Regions from separate parts of the Blautia sp. MB18-30 genome, predicted to be linked through region 3. Evidence: predicted binding sites of a transcription regulator. Region 3 holds the regulator's gene; each other region holds the start of a gene.
What was found. The regulator HrcA, encoded in region 3, represses chaperone genes, less so after heat shock. The targets are predictions, from matches to a motif close to TGTTAGCACTCNNNNNNNNNGAGTGCTAACA.

Region 1 (7,020 bases), on a different contig from region 3:
TTCCGGGGAAAATAGCCAGATACGGTGCCTGCTGGATATAGCGCTGTGCATTGCTCAGCATACTTCCCCAGGAAGCCGTAGGCGGCTGGATACCCAGGCCGAAAAAGCTCAGTGCAGATTCCATCAGGATGGCATTGGCAATGTTCATGGTTGCAGCCACGATAATGGTAGGCATGATGTTAGGCAGGATATGATGTACAATGGTGGAGAATTTCTTCTGTCCGGAGATCTTTGCATAGATGACATACTCTCTCTCGTTCAGGGAAATAGTCTCGCCACGGACGATCCTGGCAATATTCATCCAGGTCAGAAAGCCGATGATCAGGACAATGTTCTGAAGTCCCGGTTTCAGGAAGGCATTCATAACGATCATGATCAGGAATGTCGGAAGGCTCATCAGTGCATCCACCAGACGCATCAGCACTGCATCCACCGTTCCTCCCACAAAACCGCTGATGGAACCGATGATCACACCAAGGGCTGTCGAAAGCACCATGGAAAGGAAGCCCACCAGAAGGGATGCTCTTCCTCCGTAAATACAGCGAGCCAGATAATCCCGTCCCATATCATCCGTACCGAAAAGGTGTGCCATGGATGGAGCATTCAGTCGCTCTGTGGCGCTGATGGCATTGGGATCTACCGGATACAAAAAGGCAAAAATGGAGATCAGTGCCAGCAGGATGATCGCTGCTGCACCTGCCACTGCAAGTTTATTTGTCTTAAAACCAAGTTTGATATTTTTCCAGATATTTTCTCTCATGTCCCTTTACCTCCTAACATCCTGCTTTGCGGATCCTCGGATCAAAGACAGCATACAGGATATCTGCCAGAAGATTTCCGAGCACCACGAGAAGCGCGGTAAACATGGTGATTCCCATGATCAGGGGATAATCATACTGCATAACAGCGGTCACTGCCAGCTGACCGATTCCCGGCCATGCAAAAACCTGCTCGGTGATAATGGCACCGGAAACCAGAGACTGCAGGCTCATTCCGAGAACTGTGATCATAGGAAGCATGGCATTTTTCAGTACATGTCGGAAAAGGATTCCAGACTCTTTCATTCCGTAAGCCTTCTGCACCATAACATAATCGGAGGACATTTCCGTAATGGTACTGCTTCTTAAATACCGGATGTACTGTGAAGCATTTGCAAAGGTCAGAACTGCGCAGGGCATGACCATATGCAGGATCAGATCTCCTAAGGAACGGTTGCCGTCTGAATGCATACCGATACTTGGCAGGATATGGAGATGCACACTGAAGAGATAGATCAGCATGATACCGAACCAGAACGTAGGAATGGAGATACCTACATAACAGAACATGCTGGTGATCTTATCCAGAACACCATTTTTATTCTTTCCGGAATACAGGCCCAGTACAATGGCAATGAGAAAACCAAGCAGCATGCTGGTTCCCATTAGGATCACGGTTGCGGGAAGCCTCTCCAGCATCTGTGTCAGGACCGGTCGATTATTCATCAGGGAATTTCCGAAATTCCCGTGAAGGATCCTTCCCAGCCACAGAAAGTACTGCTCATAGACAGGCTTTGTAAGTCCCAGGCTTTCTCTCAGGTTCTGGATATATTCTTCACTCATATTTGGTTCCACATAAGTCAGGACAGGATCTCCGGGCGCTGCTTTTGTCAGTGCAAAGCAGAGAACAGAGACAATAAACAGTGTCAGAATACACTGTATCAGACGGTTTACGATCTTCTTCAAAATGTACCTCCTTTATTTTCCCCGAAAACAGGAAATCGGCTGGCGCAAAAACGCGTCAGCCTCTTTCTGTTTCCGGTATTCATCCGCTATAAAATTATTTATTTCTCCAATGTGTAGATCTTGGAATAATCATAATAAATAGTTTTTAACAGACATTCATCAAAGCCTCCGAAATCTTTACTTACCGCATAGAAACCATTGGAATAAGCGATCGGATAGATATACATGTTATCATTGATCGTATTCTGGATCTCCTTATAAATCTCGCCACGTTTTGTCTCATCTGCAGTGCTGTTGCCCTCTTCCCACAATGCATCCAGATCTGTATCCTTGATCCTGGAATAGTTGGAACGGCTGACGGAAGAACTCATGTCTGCATAAAGGCTCGGCTCTTCTCCCAGAGTGTAGAAGCTCAGTACCAGATCATAATCTGTGCACTCCGTATCCTTTGTCTTATTCTTGAAGGTAGACTCATCTGTAGGAAGAAGATTGATGGTGATTCCTACATTGGCAAGGGCAGACTGTACATACAGAGCTTCACTCTCCATTGTCTTATCTGTGGAGATATACATCAGGTTCAGAGAAAGACTTGTCTTTCCTGCTTCGGAAAGGAGCTCCTGTGCTTTAGCCGGATCATTGTCGTAGGTATTGTCCGGTTTTGTATAGTAGAGTGTATCCGGTGTAAAAATAGAATCTGCAGGCTCTGCATAATCCTCGGAAAGGAAAGCAAACTGACAGAACTCCTCTTTATTCAGTGCGTATGCAATCGCCTGACGTACCTTTACATCCTGAAGATCTTCGTTCAGCTCATTCATGAACATGGCGTTGACACGTCCGGAATTATAGGTATTGATGTTTACGTTATCGTAAGCACTGACGGTATCGTAATCATCTGCGCTGATCAGACGTGCATCCAGATCTCCGCTTGCAAGTGCCGCATTGGCGGAGCTGGAATCCTTTACGATCTTGAAGGTGATGGAATCCAGATTTACATCATCAAAATAGTCATCGAATTTTGTTACTTTATAATACTCTCCGGATTTGTATTCCTCGAACTTAAAAGGACCACTTCCCACCGGTTCATTGTTGAGATCACTTTCTCCGATATTCTCCACGCCGTCATAAATATGCTTCGGAATACAGTAAACCTGGCTCAGTCCGCCAAGAAATCCTGCGGAAGATGATCCAAGGGAAATCTTGACTGTAAGGTCATCAACCTTCTCTGCCTCTACTGCCTTGTCATTAACGTATCCGTAAGAAGAATACGGAACATTCTGCTTCTCATCTACCAGCACCTGCATGGTGAATACCACATCATCGGCTGTGATCGGCTGACCGTCATGCCATTTCAGTCCGTCTTTGAGCTTCAGTGTGAATTCGCTGGCATCATCATTGGCTGTTACACTTTCGCAAAGTCCGTTTCCATAATACATCTCTCCGTTCACGATCTCAAAAAACGGGCTGTACAGTGCCTGCATCATATCGAAGCTTGTCTGATCCACAACATAAAGCGGATTGATGTTCTGCGGATCTGCTGTTTCTGCAATGGTAATATTTCCGCCTTCCGCCTTGGTTCCTTCTGTTTCTGCTGCAAAAGCAGTCATTCCTGACATAACAGTTGTTCCTGCCACTGCAGCTGCCAGAAGCGCTGCCAGTACTTTTTTTCTCATTTCCTGTTCCTCCTGTGTTTCAGTGAGTATTCCTCTTTTCCCACCAGTTTAATATGATATAGGTAAAATAATACTATACCATATTACCTTTGTCAAGCTGTCCCTGGCTCTTCAGAGATTTTTTTACTGCATTTCGTTAAAGCTTGTATTTATTCTACATACAGATCACACAGGCGTCAAGATAAATTTTCTGTATCTTGCCTCTGATCTATATATATTTCCTTAATTCGTCATATTTTTGATCCAGTGTCCGTAATTGCACTTCAAAAATGCAGGCACGCATTTAAAGATCTGATCTGCATTCAGGCAGCATACCACCACTGCCGGAGATGCCTTGACCACAAATGCCATAAACATGGACAGAGGGATCACGATCCCCCAGGTACTGATCAGATCCACCTTCATGGAATAGGCGATGCTTCCGCTTCCCCGGATGATACCACCGTTTGTCGGCATCTGATAGGACATTCCTACCATTACTACACTTAAGTCATTACCGAAAGCCCGAAGGCAACCCCTGCAATTTCCACACAGCGCAGTGTAGCAAGCAGGATCTGCGTCACCGCAAAGAAAAAGTAAGTAAACCGGATGATCGCCAGATAGGAAAGACCGGCTTCGATAATCGCCTGATCTGTTGTAAAAAGCCCCAGCAGCTGTGTTGGAAAAAGGCTGGCCAGGATAAACAGCACAAGGGCAATAAAAAAGCCTGTGCGCATGGCCCAGGCACTGATCTTTCTTACCGGCTCTGTCTCTTTCTTTCCCCAGTACTGACTTCCGAATATGACAAGTCCGTCTCCCAGCGCCATAAGCAGCTGCTGAAAGACGAACTGTACCTGGTTTACGGTAGTCACACCGGATAATGCAGTTTCGCTGAAGGCTCCAAGCATAATGTTGTCCGCAAGATTGACACTTAAGGTCACTACATTCTGCTGCACCAGCATGGAGCATAATTTCAGAAAATTACGATAAAAATTCTTCATCAATCTTTTACGATGGCAATGATATCATCTGCGTTGATCACCAGATATTTCTCACCCTCATATTTGATCTCGGTTCCTGTGTATTTTCCGTAGATCACACGGTCGCCCGGCTTTACCTGTACCGGTACTTCTTTACCGTCTACGACCTTACCGCCACCTACTGCGATAACCTCTGCCTGCTGGGTTTTCTCCTTGGAGCTGTCCGGAAGTACGATGCCGGATGCGGTTTTGTCTTCTGTCTCAAAATATTTTACGATAACTCTGTCTGCAACTGGTTTTAATGCCATATTCATTTCCTTCTTTCTGTGATTATTAGCACTCTTAAGCTCCGAGTGCTACTCTTTTTTTATCATACTACATATCCGAAAATTGTCAAGATATTTGCAGATATGTAGTATGATATTATTTATGATAGGGCTCTCCACTGATGATACGATAGCTGCGGTAGATCTGTTCCAGAAGGATCACACGCATCAGCTGATGAGGAAATGTCATCTTCGAAAAGCTTAAAGCATAGTCTGATCTCTTCAGTACTTCTTTTCCAAGACCGATAGAGCCGCCGATCACAAACTGGATATGGCTGGTCCCACGTATTCCCAGCTCGTTGATCTTCCGTGCGAAATTCTCAGAGGTCAGCTGTTCGCCTCCGATCTCCAGAGTGATCACAAACGCATCCTCCCGGATATATTTAAGAAGACGCTCCCCTTCCTTGTTCCGAATGGCATCTTCTACTGTTTCGCTGGCATTATCCGGTGTTTTTTCGTCGGACACTTCTATGATCTCCAGCTTGCAGTAACGCCCGAGGCGCTTGGAATACTCCGCAATGGCATCCCGCAGATATTTTTCCTTGATCTTCCCTACTGTCAGGATACTTATTTTCATCCGCCGTTCTCCTCCAGATAATTCTCAAATTCTTCTACTGACATCAAAACCTTCCTTGGCTTGGTTCCTTCCTCCGGACCTACCACTCCTGCGTCACAAAGCTGATCCATGATCCTTGCCGCACGGTTAAATCCGATCTTGAACATACGCTGGAGCATACCGATGGAGGCCTTTTCCTTCTCAATGATAAATTTACCGGCTTCTGTAAAATAGACATCTCTGTCACCGCCGCCGGCTCCTCCCGGGACACCGGCTGTATTGACCTGCTTCTCGATGGAGGTATCATAAACAGCACCCTGATTTTTGTCAGAAACATATTCTACGACTGCACTGACCTCCTCATCTGAAACAAAAGCGCCCTGCAGTCTGGCCGGCTTCTGATACCCCTGAGGATAAAACAGCATATCGCCCTTGCCAAGAAGCTTCTCGGCACCGTTCATATCCAGGATCGTCCTTGAATCCACACCGGAGGATACAGAAAATGCGATCCTGGACGGCATATTGGCCTTGATCAGACCTGTGATGACATTGACCGATGGCCTCTGGGTAGCAATGATCAGATGGATACCTGCTGCACGTGCCAGCTGGGCCAGACGGCAGATCGCATCCTCAACTTCTCCCGGCGCAACCATCATAAGATCCGCAAGCTCGTCCACGATGATCACGATCTGCGGCATCTTCTCAGGTGCCTTTTCTCCCTCCGGGACACGCATATTGGCAACCTTTTTGTTATATTCTCCAAGATTACGTACCCCATATTCCGCAAAGGCATTGTAACGGCTGGTCATCTCGGAAACAGCCCAGTTCAACGCACCGGCCGCTTTCTTCGGATCTGTGACCACCGGAATGAACAGGTGCGGGATCCCGTTGTATACACTGAGCTCCACCACCTTCGGATCGATCATGATCAGACGCACCTCATCCGGTGTAGCCTTATAAAGGATGCTGATGATCAGCGTATTGATGCAGACGGATTTTCCGGAGCCGGTTGCTCCGGCGATAAGAAGATGCGGCATCTTGGCAATATCTGCCACTACCGGTTTTCCGGCAATATCCTTACCTGCTGCAAAAGACAGCTTGGATTTTGCATTTTTAAACTCCTCTGACTGAAGAAGATCCCGCAGCATGACCGGGCTGTTCTCCTTGTTCGGAACCTCAATCCCCACGGCTGCCTTTCCCGGTATCGGTGCTTCGATGCGGATATCCGGTGTAGCAAGATTCAGCTTGATATCATCGGAAAGACCAACGATCTTGCTGACCTTCACACCCATTTCCGGCTGCAGCTCATAGCGGGTAACGGTAGGTCCGCAGCTCACATTGGTAACGGTTACATTGACGCCGAAATTATGCAGGGTTTCCTGAAGCTTCTGTGCTGTTTTGCGCAGATGTGCATCGGAATCTCCCTGAGATCTGCCATCTCCGCGCTTCAGAAGCTTCAGCGGCGGATACTGATATGGTTTCTTCTCCGGAGCTTCTCCCTGGCTGATCTCATGCTGGATATTTCTGATCCCATGCTCGATCTCTGTCTGAGATGACTTCGGGTTTCTGGAGGGCTGATGGGATGCCTTCTGTTCAGCTCCCGGCTGAGGATCCTCCTTTATCTCAGCGGGAACGGCTGCCTTTCCTGTTTCCCGGGAAGCTTTTGCTGCTGTCTCAGTTTTTGACGGCAGGACCTGCTGCATCTCGGGAATATCCACATCCTCATAACCGGAATAGGCATCTTCCTCTTCGGCTACCTGCATTTCTCTTTCGAAATCCGGCTCC
Region 2 (7,020 bases), on a different contig from region 3:
TGGTTAAATGTGCGAAACCTGCAAAGAAAAAAGTTGCCATCGGTCTTGTTGCATCTGCAGCGATCTGTGCATTTATCTGTGGTGTAACTGAGCCGTTCGAGTTTGGATTTATGTTCCTTGCTCCTGGCCTCTATGTGATCTATGCATTACTTTACGGTATCTTTACCATGATCACAGTTGCTCTTGGCTTCCGTGCAGGCTTCAGCTTCTCCGCCGGTGCGATGGATTTACTTTTCTCATCCTCACTTCCGGCAGCACAGAAGACATGGCTCATCCTTCCTCTTGGAATTGCAGCATTTATCGTATTCTATGTTGTATTCCTTTTTGCCATCAAGAAATTTGATCTGAAGACTCCGGGAAGAGAAGACGATGACGATCTTGAGGCAGAGAAGAATATCGAGCTTGCAAATGATGACTATACTGCTATTGCCGCGAAGATCCTGGAAGGCTGTGGCGGAAAAGAGAACATCACAAGCATCGATAACTGCATCACAAGACTGAGACTTGAGGTTAAGGATATTACAGCTGTAAATGATAAGGTGATCAAATCTGCAGGTGTTGCAGGCGTGATCAAACCTGGAAAAACTTCTGTACAGGTTATTATCGGAACCAAGGTTCAGTTTGTTGCAGATGCATTTTCTGCGCTTTGTAAATAATGGCTTTTTTGGAGTTAGGTATTTGTTAAAATAATTATGGGGGCAGCAGAACTGTGAAAACGGTTCTGCTGCTGTTTTTTGTATACCTTATATTGACCAATACTTTCAAAAAGCGTAGAATGTTACTTCGATAAAAAGCAACCGGTCAGTGCGTTTACAATTGCAATATTTCTACAGGGGGAATGAAGTTAATGAAATCCTGCATATTTCACAAAAAATATCTTTTAGCCGGCATATATATTATTTTTGTTCTGTTTACCTGCTGTAATTCCCGATTTTATCATACACCGCTGGCAAAAATATGTTCCGTAACAGAAAAACAGACTCTGAGCAGAGAAGGAACCAGGGGCTCAAAAGAATATTACTATACTCAGAATATTACGGCACGGATATTAAACGGTTCGCATAAAGGGGAAAAAATAACGGTCTCTAATGAATATACATCTTCTCAGGTTCAGACCAAGAAATATCATAAAGGAGACACCGTTCTTTTAAGCGGTTCAAAGGAAAGCCCCGGAAAAACGATACGTTCTGTAAAAAGGGATGGGTATCTGGCATTACTGGCAGGAGGATTATTTTTTCTGCTGATCTGCATTACAGGAAAGCAGGGATTTTACACGATCATATCACTGATACTGAATACAGTCATATTTGCGTATGGATTTCAGGCTTTTACAGAAGGGAAAAATATTTTAAATATCTGTAATGTCATCGCAGTTCTTTTTTCACTGACTACATTGATCTGCTTAAATGGAATTCATAGAAAAACATTTTCCTCAGTTCTTTCAACACTGTGTGTTCTGTTTCTGATCATGGCATTGTTTGAATTTTCTATTTATATGTACGGAGATCTGGATTATTCCAATCTGGAATACCTTGGAAGTACAGGCAATTCAGCAGATATATTCTGGGCAGATATTATGCTGACAGGACTTGGTGCAATTATGGATGTGACGGTGACGATCAGCGCAGCAGTAGGAGAGATCGTGCGGAAAAATCCATCGGTTTCTCTGAGAAGACTGATACATTCCGGTCGTGAAATCGGATATGATATTATGGGAACCATGATAAATGTACTGCTGTTTGTTTTGGCAAGCGGCATGATTCCCATGTTCATACTTAAGATGAATAATGATATAAGCTTTGTAACGATCGTGAGATACCACATTCCATATGATATCTGTCGTTTTCTGATAGAAAGTATTGGAATTGTACTGGCAATACCGGTATCTGTTTTTATTGCTTCAGTGATTATGAAAATACCATCACGGAAAAGGGGTGTCAGAGAATGATCATTTTTCTTGCATTGATTTTAATTTTTCTGGTGATCTTGATTGGCGGAGAGCGTGGAGCCATGTCAATTATGACACTGGCGGGGAATATTGTAATTTTGTTTTTTTCAATTATGCTGATGTCTGCCGGTTTTCCTGTACTGCTCCTGATATTGGTGGCAGGTGCAGGTGTCTGTTATATTTCTCTGTTTTATCAGAACGGAAATAATCCAAAGACGCGGGCGGCTTTTCTGGCTACACTGCTGGTAATGTTACTTTTGTTTATTCCGATTTATATTATTACATGGAGATCAGGAAGTTACGGGTTAAATGAGATCCAGATTTCAGAAGATGATTTTATGTATTATTACAGTACGGACCTTCATATTAACATGCTTCATGTAGGAATATTTGTAACTGTTTTCAGTACTCTTGGGGCTGTTATCGATACAGCATTATCTGTAACATCTTCTGTATATGAAGTCTGGACTCATAAAAACAGTCTGACAGCGAAAGAGCTTACAGCTTCCGGCTATCAGGTTGGGAAAGAAATTATCGGTACAACGGTAAATACGTTGCTGTTTGCTTATCTTGGAGGAACTATTTTATTATTTTCATACATTCAGACACAGCAATATAGCCTGGAGATCATTCTTAATTCCCAGTTCCTATTCCAGGATGTTGCAGTCATGCTATCTGGTGCGGTAGCCTGCCTTATTACCGTCCCGGTATCGATTAAATGTATTATTCGACAGATCTCATGAAGCATATCTCCACTGCACTGAATACGGAATCCATGGTCCCGATACAGATGTTCTTTCCTGTATTCAGCAGACGTGGGCTCTCTTTTATGAAAGCAGTTATTATATTTATGTATTTATGGGAGTGCTTTTACAGGCAGTTCCATTTCTGATCCTGGGAGTCCTTCTATCTTCGGCGCTTCAGACATATGTATCGGAAAAATGGATCGTAAAATTACGTGAAATGTGAAGAAAGTGTGAAATTAGCACTCGCCTCTTGACAGTGCTAATAATGCGTGTTATAGTACATACAGAACAAAGGAAGAGAGAAAAGAAATCTTCCGGAGAAAGTTCTTACAGAATTTGCAGATGTTTTCAGAAACAGTAAATTAAAAACGCCTGCGCAGCACGCAGCGAATATAGATCAGGAGGAATGAGTTATGTTAATGCCAAGTATTTTCGGAGAAGATTTATTTGATGATTTTATGGGATATCCGACAGGCCGTCAGGCAGCTGCCAATGCTTATCCTCAGGTGAAGGATATGATGAAGACAGATATCCGTGATGTAGATGGCAATTATGAACTGGAGATCGATCTTCCGGGATTTAAGAAAGAGGATGTGAAGATCCAGCTGAAGAATGGTTATCTGAACATTCAGGCAACCAGAGAAGAGAAGAAAGACGAGAAGGATGATAAAGGTAAATATGTTCGCAGAGAACGTTATACAGGAACCTGCAACAGAAGCTTTTATGTAGGCTCGAGCATTAAGCATGAAGATATCCATGCGAAATATGAGAACGGAATCCTTCATGTAACCTTCCCGAAGGAAGAGACCAAGAAAGAAGCAGAAGAGAAGAAATTTGTTTCTATTGATTGATCAGCATTTATTGTGAAGCCCCGGTACTGGATTGCAAGCTCCGGGTGATGGGATATAGCATAATAACAATATCCGGAACAACCCAAACGGATATTGCAAATATTAAAGCTCCAAATTGCACATCGCATTTGTTTATATAAATGAATATAACCCCCTTTTTTCAACCCCTCTGCCAATGCCTGGCAGAGGGGTTCTTTACGTTTCAGCCTGAAGTACAGAGGTGAATTTTGATTATTGTTTACTGGTAATATTCCGCGAAGCGTGTTGCTGAGAACGGAGTGAACAGTAACGAATTCTGATTAACTTTACACTCTTTCCTCACTCTGTTATACTTGGAACAGGTAAACAGCGGAAATTCGGCAATACTATAAAATTGGGGAAAGAGTTTTTACAGAGGTGAATATATGGGAGATAAGATCAAGGTTATCATGGACTGTGATCCCGGAATCGATGACGGGATCGCACTGGCATATGCGGCAGCACATCAGGATGAACTGGAGCTGCTTGCAGTGACGACATCTGCAGGAAGTACCAGGATAGAAAGAGTGACCAAAAATGCACTGGAGCTGGTGGATTTTTACGGACTGAAGGTTCCGGTGGCAGGAGGCCAGGACCGTCCTCTTGTGAAAGCGGCAATTTATGCGGAAGAATTCCACGGAGAGACAGGGCTTGGCCATTGCGTACTGCCGGAAGCAAAATCAGAGGCTGCTTCTGATAATGCAGTGCTTTTTATCCGTGACATTCTGAATGCCATTCCTGAGGGCGAGCAGGTAGTAATGATCGAAACTGCACCAATGACTAATCTTGCACTTCTGTTAAAGGTTTTTCCTGAAATAAAGAATAAGATCAGAAAAATCGTATTTACAGGCGGTGCAGCAAAAGGCGGAAACATCACACCGGCAGCGGAATTCAACATCTACGCAGATCCGGAGGCGGCAAAGATCGTATTCGATTCCGGAATTCCACTGATCATGTGTGGACTGGATGCTACCCTGAAATGTAATCTCACCAGAAACCAGATCATGAAGCTGTGCCAGTCCGGTGATCCGGCAGCCAGAGCCTGTGGAGATATGGCTGGCTACGTACTTGAAAATTTTTCCAAATATCGCTGCGTGGCAAGTATCCATGCTGCTGTACCGTTTATGTATCTCATCCATCCGGAGTTCTTTAAAACAGAAAAAGTATTCCTGGATGTGGATTGTTCAGACGGTGCCGGACGGGGTGCCACATTATGCGATTTCCGCTGGTGGCTACACGAAGAAGACGAAATGAAAGATATGATTCTGACAGATGCAGATACAGAAAGCTTCCAGCAGGAGCTGTTTGAAGTGATTTATTCTGTGTCCGAATGCAAAAATATGAAATAGCCGGACAACGATCCGGAAACAGCTGCATTTATGAAGCAGCTGAGCAGTCAGATAAGAGGACAGAAAACCCATGAACTATATTGTATTTGACCTGGAATGGAACCAGAATCCGGATGGAAGAAGACATCCGGATAGTCGGCTCCCGTTTGAGATCATAGAGATCGGGGCAGTAAAATTAAATGAAAAAAGAGAGAGCGTTGATACCTTTCAGTGCCTGATCAAGCCCAAAGTGTACCACTGGATCCACGACAGTATCCATGAAGTGATCCACGTGGATTATCATGAACTGGAAAAAGGCATCCCTTTTCCAAGGGCAATCCGCAGATTTCTGGAATGGTGCGGGGAGGAGTATCGCTTTTTTACCTGGGGAGACCAGGATGTGATGGAACTTCAGCGCAATATGAAATACTATAATCTTCTGAAGCTGATGCCAGGGCCAGTGCATTACTATGATGTGCAGAAGCTTTTCAGCATAAAATTCGAGGACGGAGTATCCAGGCGATCTCTGGAATATGCCACAGACTATCTGGAGCTTCCCAAAAACCGGGATTTTCACCGGGCACTGGCAGACGCCAGCTATACTGCCAGGATACTCCTGGAGATCGATGAAGCCTGCATGATCCGCCATCCGTCTCTGGATGTATATCAGAATCCAAAATCCAGAGACAGCGAGATCTATATTTCCTATACAGACCATGACAAGTTTGTGTCCAGGGAATTTGTATCAAAGGAGCGTCTGATGAAGGACCGTACTATGGTAAGTACCATGTGTCCTATCTGCAGATGCCCTGCCAAGAGGAAGATCCGCTGGTTCAGTACCAACAATTCCAAGGTATATTACAGCCTTGCCCTTTGCCATGAGCATGGACCTGTTGCCGGAAAGATCCGGATCCGAAAAACCGATGAGGGAAAATATTTCGGGGTGAAGACCCTGAGAGCAGAAGATACAGAAGCGGCGGATGAGATCCGTGAAAAGCACGAATCTCTCCGCCGCAGGAAAATGTTACGAAGCCAGGAGAAGATCTGATACGATGTTTCGTTCGTATTGCATTCCCCATCCGACCATTTGTTTCTTATAATAATATTTGCTTTTCAGACGCAGTGGGCCGACAGCATTCTGAAGAACGGCCTGGCGTTTGTTAAGCTGTGATTTTTTGATACCTTTTGGAAGAGTCACATAAACCTTTGTCTGATAATAAAACGGATAGGTGTTTCCGTTATTCTTAAGGATATATTTGTCACAAGGGAGTACCTTAAACGGGACTGGCTCCATGGACACCTTCATATCCACCTTTTCAAAATTTTCAAAACCATAATTAAAAAGAGAAGTGGTATCGCTGTAAGCATTTGCCGCGGAAGTAGAATTCAAGATCACGGCTACCAGCGTTATATTTCCTCGTTTGCAGTAGGTGACAAGTGTGTTGCCGGATGCATCCGTGTAGCCTGTTTTTCCGCCACGGACGCCTTCATAATAATATTCGCCGTTTTTCATCATCTTGTGATGATTGAGCAGCTGGCGGGCTTCCGCAAATTTATTGGTAGGCGGGATCTCGTAATAACGTTTGGTGCAGTATCGCCGGAAAAGAGGATTCAGCCAGGCGGATTTGGCGATCTTTGCCATGTCGGAGGCTGTGGTGTAATGATTTTCATCCGGAAGACCGTTGGGATTGTTAAAGTGTGTGTTCTTGCAGCCAAAAAGCTTGGCGCGCCAGTTCATGAGTTCTGCGAATTTCTTTACAGAGCCGGAAACTTCTTCCGCAACGGCGACAGACATTTCATTAGCGGACTGGAGCATGACAGCCATCAGGGCCTGATCCCTAGTGAATTTTTCACCGGGAGCAGCATAAATACTGGAATCTCCGGCAGTTACACTGGTGGAAGCTTTTTCAGATACGGTAATGTTTGTCTTAGTATTCAGATTTTCACAGGCAAGCAGTGTAGTCAGGATCTTTGTGATGCTGGCAGGGTAGAGCTGTGTGTCCGCATTTTTGGAATAAAGAACGGCTTCTGTATTTACGTCCATAAGGACTGCAGCCTGTGCTTCGATGCCGGGACCTTTGGGCCATCCGTCAATGGAATCGGTGTCGGCAGCCTGTGAATAATAGCTG
Region 3 (7,020 bases):
TAGACGGTGCAAACGGGATCCAGAGCTTTTTCCGGATCACACTTCCGCTGATCGCAAAAAATGTCCTGACTTTATGTATTCCGTTCACACTCTGGAGACTGACAACCTTCGATCTGGTTTATTCCATGACATCTGGAGGCCCTGGAGAGGATACTGCGCTGATCGCATACAGAATCACAACAGAAGCATTTACAAATCTAAACGTAGGATATGCTTCGGCGCTGGCTATGCTGCTGTTTGTTGTAATGGCGATCTTCAGCTGGCTGAATATACGTGTTATGAATAAGTTTGACAGTTAGGGGGAATTATCGTGAAGAATACAGGAAAATATAATGTTTATCATGGAGTGGTAGCCGTTGGAAGATGGGTTCTGTTTGCAGTTGTGGCTTTTCTGATCCTGTTCCCGGTTTACTGGATCTTTATTTCTTCGATCACACCGTCAGGAGAACTGTTTAAAACACCGATCGATTATCTTCCGGATCATCCCACACTGGAAAGCTATAAATTTCTGATACAGAATGTAGGACTGCTTTCAAAGATCGGAAATACAGTTCTGATCGTAGGCATTACACTTGTGATCAGTACCGTGCTGTGTGCAATGGCTGCCTATGGCTTCTCAAGATTTAACTCAAAGGGAGTTTCTGTTGCATTTGCGTTTGTTCTGGCTACCATGCTGATCCCTGAGGTTGTCACAGCCCGCCCGCTGTATGAGTTTATGCAGAAGGTAAAGCTGTATGATACATATCCGGGACTTATCCTTCTTTATATCAGTACCGTTATACCGTTTACGGTTCTGATCCTCAGAAACTTTGTCGGTGAGATCCCGATCTCACTGGAGGAGGCAGCTGCTATTGACGGCGCATCTTTTTCACAGAGACTGTTTACGATCGTTCTGCCGCTGATGAAGCCGGCAATCGCTACGGTTTGCATTATCAACTTTATTACCTGTCTGAATAACTTTTTCACACCGTTGTTTTATTCAAATGGTATTCAGGTACTTTCTGTTTCCATCGTACAGCTTCCGTTACGTGACAACATGTATGGAGTTCCGTGGGATCTGGTCAGCGCCATGGGATGGATCATCCTTCTTCCGATCATTATCTTTGTAGCTGTTTTTGAGAAACAGATCATGGATGGTATCATGGCAGGTGGAGTAAAAGCGTAAATATAATATTTTTAATTTCCAAAAGAGAGGAGAAAACAGATATGTATCAGGCATTTACAGGCGGACTGGGAGGGATCGCACTTGCAAAGCATGGAAAAAGCCGTGCGATCAACGCAGAAAATCCTCATGGAGAAAAAGGCAGAGGCGGTATGGCTGCAAGTCATCTGGGACCGTCCAGAAAAGGAAGCCCGTGTCTCAGGGATATTGAGCCGGGAACTGTGGTAACTCTGGCAGAAATGGAAGGACCGGGACAGATCAATCATATCTGGATCACCGTTGATAACAAGACTACAGAGGCAGATTGCTTTGTACTGAGAGATCTTGTAATCCGTATGTACTGGGATGACGAGGAAACTCCTTCCGTGGAAAGTCCTCTGGGTGATTTCTTCTGCTGCGGATTCGGAAGGGAATGTTTTGTAAATTCTGTTCCGGTGGCTGTTGTTCCAAACAGGGGCTTTAACTGCTATTTCCCGATGCCGTTTAAGAAGAAAGCAAAGATCACACTGGAAAACCAGCATGCAAATAAAATCCCGGCTTTCTTTTATCAGGTAGATTACTGTCTCTATGATGAGCTTCCGGACGATATTGCTTATTTCCATGCGCAGTGGAGAAGGGAACGGTTGACAGAAAAAACAAAAGATTATACAATTTTGGATGGAGTAAAAGGAAAAGGCCATTATATAGGAACCTACATGGCACTTACCACACTGGAACGTTACTGGTGGGGCGAGGGAGAAATGAAGTTTTATATTGACGGAGATGAGGAGTATCCGACCATCTGTGGAACAGGAACGGAAGATTACTTTGGTGGTTCCTGGAGCTTTGCCAAACAGGTGGATGGAAAAACCGTGGAACAGAATTATAACACGCCGTATCTGGGATATCCGTATTATTCTGCCCATGACGAGCTGATCCACAATTTTTATCATAATGATGACTGCCCGCCAATGAGAGGCTTTTACAGATGGCATTTACAGGATCCAATCTGCTTTGAAGAGGATCTTCGCGTTACGATTCAGCAGATAGGCGTCGGATACCGTGGCCTGTTTGAACGACAGGATGATGTGGCAAGTGTAGCGTACTGGTATCAGACACTTCCTCATGCACCGTTCCAGCCGTTGATGTCAAAAGAGGATAGATGGCCCAGATAAAAAGGGTGGTAGAGATTGAAAAAACAGGTATTTTGCGGGGTATTTGCCCTGGCTCTGGCAGTGACAGGATGTGGAGTCCAGAAGAAGGAGGCTGCATCTGATATTGTGCCGGAGAACAGACAGGAACTGACGATCCTTCATGTGGATGCAGGCACAGAAGGCTTTGATTCTTTTATCAGCCAGGCGGAAAAAGATCTTGGAATAAAGATCCATATTGAAAAATGTCCGGCCAATGCGGACAATCGCCAGGCCAAAATAGCAACTCTTCTGACATCAGGAGATGATTCTGTTGATCTGATCACAGTAAATGATGAGATGATATCCGAATTTAAACATAAGGGATTTCTTCTTCCGTTGGAAGATACGGTTATGACAGAGGAGACAGCGGCGAATTTTCTGCAGGAATACCTGAAAGAAATATGCATGTCAGACGGACATATTTTTTCGGTACCGTTCAGGATGGATATCATGGCATTCTGGGTGAACCAGGAATTGCTGGATCAGGCTGGTCTGGACAGACTCTCCTGTCTCAGTGATCTTGAGATCCTTCAGAAAAAGCTTCAGAATACGGGAAAATATGCATATGGGGATGCATGGGAGATTTCTTACATATATAATAGTATCAGCGAGTATGTCGATTTTTTCGGAGGAGATTATACAGACTGGACGGATCCGAAAACAAGAGAAGCGGCAGAATATATGAAGCGAATGCTGGATACAGGGATGATATCAGAGGAGAATCTGATCGACCAGCATGACCAGCTGAATGAAAAATTTATAAACGGCCAGTATGGATGTATGTTTATGTATACCGGTGTGTTGAGTACTTTTCAGAATGCAGGCGTGTATGGAAAAGATAAGATCCATATGGCACCATTTCCGGAATTTGACGAGAAGGTGACCAATATCGCAACCTGGCAGTATGTACTGAATAAAAATTCTGATCATAAAGAAGCAGCTCTGAAGTTCCTTCAGTATGTGTCCGGATATGAGGCCAGCAAAAATTACGGACAGCTGACAAAAATGTGTCCGGCAAGACTGGATGTGATCGAGGATAAGAATTTTGATCTGGATGGCATTGAAATGGTCCGGCAATATCTGAAAGATTATAAGCTGAAGGCAAGACCACTGTGTGCCGATTCCATAGAAGCTGTTTCGTCCATGGGAACGGAATTTCAGAAATATGTGCTGGGACAGAAAACAGAAGCGGAATTTTTTGCCGGGGCACAGAACTGCATAGACCAGTATTACAAAAAAGCATCGTACTGATGCTTTTTTTGTTTTGAAAAAATAAGAACTTTTTTTCAAAACATATTGACAAATATTTTACATGGTGATATCTTAAAGACTGTAGATGTTAGCACTCCACTAAAATGAGTGCTAACAGATATAAAAAAAGAATCAACATCCGTCAGGAAGAATAAAAAGGAAAGGAGATGGCTTCATGGAAGAGGTGTTGAATGAGCGCAAGCAAAAAATCTTAAAAGCAATCATCAAGACCTATATGGAGACCGGAGAACCGGTTGGTTCCAGGACCATTTCCAAGTATGCGGATCTCAATGTAAGTTCCGCAACGATCCGAAATGAAATGTCAGACCTGACAGATATGGGCTATATCGTCCAGCCTCATACCTCAGCAGGAAGGATTCCTTCAGATAAAGGCTACAGACTTTACGTCAATGAGCTGATGAAGGAGAAGGAAGCGGAGGTTGCAGAGCTGCGAGATCTGATCATTGAGAAGACAGATAAGATGGATAAGGTGCTTAAGAAGGTTGCGAAGGTTCTTGCTTCCAATACCAACTATGCTACCATGGTTTCCGTTCCGCAGTACAGCGGCAACAAGATCAAGTTCATCCAGCTGTCGAGAATGAGCGAGCTTCAGCTTGTGGCAGTGGTTGTCAGTGACAACAATACAGTCCGGAACCAGATCATCAATCTGGATGAGGAAATGGACGACCAGACGATCCTGAAACTGAATCTTCTTCTTAACACCAATCTCAATGGGATCCCGATTCAGGATATCAACCTTGGGATGATCGCCAGACTGAAGGAACAGGCAGGCAGCCACAGCGGTGTGGTGGCAACGGTTCTGGATGCAGTGGCAGCCACCATTCATGTGGAAGAGGAAGATATGGAGATCTATACTTCAGGTGCAACTAACATCTTCAAGTATCCGGAGCTTGCCGATAAAGAGAAGGCAACGGAGCTGATCTCCGCATTTGAGGAGAAGCATGAACTTGCCGATCTTGTAAAAGAACAGATGTCAGATGGAGAGAATACAGGAATCCAGGTTTACATCGGTGATGAGATGCCGATCCAGACCATGAAGGACTGCAGCATTGTAACTGCCAGATATGAACTGGGAGACGGAATGTACGGAACCATCGGGATCATCGGTCCCAAACGAATGGATTATGAGAATGTAGTGGACAGTCTGAAGGAACTGAAGAATCATCTGGATGACGTTTTGAAAAAGAAGAAAACTTAGAAAGGCGGTAGAAAAAAAGTGTCGGAGGAAACAAAGAAAACATCCGAAGAGCAGGAAGCGGAGAAGGAAATCCCCGTAACTGACGGAGATCAGGAAGAAGAAAACCTGACACCGGAGGGAGAAGATCTGCCGGAGGAAGAAAACAATACTCCAGGCGAAGAAGCTGCCTCAGAGGATAAAAAAGAAGAAAAATCAAAAACTTCCTTTTTCGGAAAGAAGAAAAAAGATAAATCTGAGCAGAAGGTGGAGGAACTTACCGATCGCCTGAAGCGTACCATGGCTGAATTTGATAATTTCCGTAAAAGAACGGAAAAAGAAAAATCCAGCATGTACATCATCGGCGCAAAAGAGATCGTTGAAAAGATCCTGCCGGTTGTGGATAACTTCGAAAGAGGTCTTGCACAGGCACAGGAAGGCGATGCTTTTGCAGATGGAATGAAAATGATCTACAAGCAGCTTACCACAACACTGGATGAGCTTGGTGTGAAGCCGATCGAAGCAGTGGGAAAGGAATTCAACCCGGATTTCCATAATGCAGTGATGCATGTGGAGGATGAAGAGGTTGGAGAGAACATCGTGGTGGAAGAATTTCAGAAGGGCTACACCTACAAGGATTTCGTAGTACGCCACAGTATGGTAAAGGTTGCAAACTAACTGACAACAAACTTTATTTTAACAGATACAGACTAAAACAGGAGGAAAAAATCATGGGAAAGATTATTGGTATTGACTTAGGTACAACAAACAGCTGTGTAGCCGTAATGGAAGGTGGACAGCCGACAGTTATCGCAAATACAGAAGGCGCAAGAACAACACCATCCGTTGTAGCATTCACAAAAACAGGAGAGCGTCTGGTAGGTGAGCCTGCAAAACGTCAGGCAGTTACAAATGCAGACAGAACAATCTCCTCTATCAAAAGAGAGATGGGTACCGATTACCGTGTAACCATCGATGACAAGAAATATTCTCCACAGGAGATTTCCGCAATGATCCTTCAGAAACTGAAAAAGGATGCAGAGGCATATCTTGGTGAGAAAGTAACAGAGGCAGTTATCACAGTTCCGGCTTACTTCAACGATGCTCAGCGTCAGGCTACCAAAGATGCAGGTAAGATCGCAGGTCTTGATGTAAAACGTATTATCAACGAGCCTACAGCAGCAGCTCTTGCATATGGTCTTGACAATGAGAAAGAGCAGAAGATCATGGTATACGACCTTGGCGGCGGTACATTCGATGTATCCGTGATCGAGATCGGTGATGGTGTTATCGAGGTTCTTTCCACAGCTGGTAACAACCGTCTTGGTGGAGATGACTTTGATAAGAAGGTCACAGATTACATGCTTTCCGAGTTCAAGAGAACAGAGGGCGTAGACTTAAGCAACGACAAGATGGCTCTTCAGAGACTGAAAGAGGCAGCTGAGAAGGCTAAGAAAGAGCTTTCTTCCGCAACAACAACAAACATCAACCTTCCGTTCATCACAGCTACAGCTGAGGGACCGAAGCATTTTGATATGAACCTTACAAGAGCTAAATTTGATGAGCTGACACATGACCTTGTAGAGATGACTGCAGAGCCGGTTCGCCGTGCACTGTCTGATGCAGGTATCACAGCTTCTGAGCTTGGCCAGGTACTTCTGGTTGGTGGTTCTTCCCGTATTCCGGCTGTACAGGATAAGGTAAGACAGTTAACTGGCAAAGAGCCAAGCAAGAACCTGAACCCGGATGAGTGTGTTGCACTTGGTGCTTCCGTACAGGGTGGTAAACTTGCAGGTGATGCAGGTGCCGGTGATATCCTTCTTCTGGATGTTACTCCGCTGTCTCTGTCCATCGAGACAATGGGTGGTATCGCAACTCGTCTGATCGAGAGAAATACTACAATTCCTACAAAGAAGAGCCAGATCTTCTCCACAGCAGCAGATAACCAGACAGCTGTAGATATCAACGTTGTACAGGGTGAGCGTCAGTTCGCGAAAGACAACAAATCCCTCGGCCAGTTCCGTCTGGATGGAATCCCGCCAGCACGTCGTGGAGTTCCGCAGATTGAGGTAACATTTGATATTGATGCCAACGGTATCGTTAATGTATCCGCTAAAGACCTTGGAACAGGTAAAGAGCAGCACATCACGATCACAGCTGGTTCCAATATGTCCGATTCCGATATCGACAAAGCTGTCAAAGAAGCAGCTGAGTTCGAGGCTCAGGATAAGAAACGTAAA

Region 1: a site for HrcA is predicted at 4,685-4,715, ahead of groES (co-chaperone GroES). Genes of this name have one in related genera too.
Region 2: a site for HrcA is predicted at 2,929-2,959, ahead of NCY57_RS12495 (Hsp20/alpha crystallin family protein). Genes of this name have one in related genera too.

The regions. Positions count from the first base shown of each region.
Region 1 is NZ_JAMOYY010000020.1:26,167-33,186, forward strand. Features, by position in the region: gene NCY57_RS10550 (ABC transporter permease) at 1-760, opposite strand, end outside; gene NCY57_RS10555 (ABC transporter permease) at 774-1,724, opposite strand; gene NCY57_RS10560 (ABC transporter substrate-binding protein) at 1,823-3,394, opposite strand; gene NCY57_RS16950 (hypothetical protein) at 3,617-3,850, opposite strand; gene NCY57_RS10565 (MATE family efflux transporter) at 3,880-4,374, opposite strand; gene groES (co-chaperone GroES) at 4,374-4,661, opposite strand; gene rlmH (23S rRNA (pseudouridine(1915)-N(3))-methyltransferase RlmH) at 4,777-5,256, opposite strand; gene NCY57_RS10580 (FtsK/SpoIIIE family DNA translocase) at 5,253-7,020, opposite strand, start outside.
Region 2 is NZ_JAMOYY010000028.1:35,436-42,455, reverse strand. Features, by position in the region: gene NCY57_RS12510 (PTS transporter subunit EIIC) at 1-656, shown strand, start outside; gene NCY57_RS12505 (YibE/F family protein) at 848-1,948, shown strand; gene NCY57_RS12500 (YibE/F family protein) at 1,945-2,691, shown strand; gene NCY57_RS12495 (Hsp20/alpha crystallin family protein) at 3,108-3,545, shown strand; gene NCY57_RS12490 (nucleoside hydrolase) at 3,950-4,912, shown strand; gene NCY57_RS12485 (3'-5' exonuclease) at 4,983-5,939, shown strand; gene NCY57_RS12480 (D-alanyl-D-alanine carboxypeptidase family protein) at 5,916-7,020, opposite strand, start outside.
Region 3 is NZ_JAMOYY010000012.1:40,265-47,284, forward strand. Features, by position in the region: gene NCY57_RS07415 (carbohydrate ABC transporter permease) at 1-299, shown strand, start outside; gene NCY57_RS07420 (carbohydrate ABC transporter permease) at 311-1,165, shown strand; gene NCY57_RS07425 (glycoside hydrolase family 172 protein) at 1,207-2,316, shown strand; gene NCY57_RS07430 (ABC transporter substrate-binding protein) at 2,332-3,585, shown strand; gene hrcA (heat-inducible transcriptional repressor HrcA) at 3,761-4,804, shown strand; gene grpE (nucleotide exchange factor GrpE) at 4,823-5,458, shown strand; gene dnaK (molecular chaperone DnaK) at 5,512-7,020, shown strand, end outside.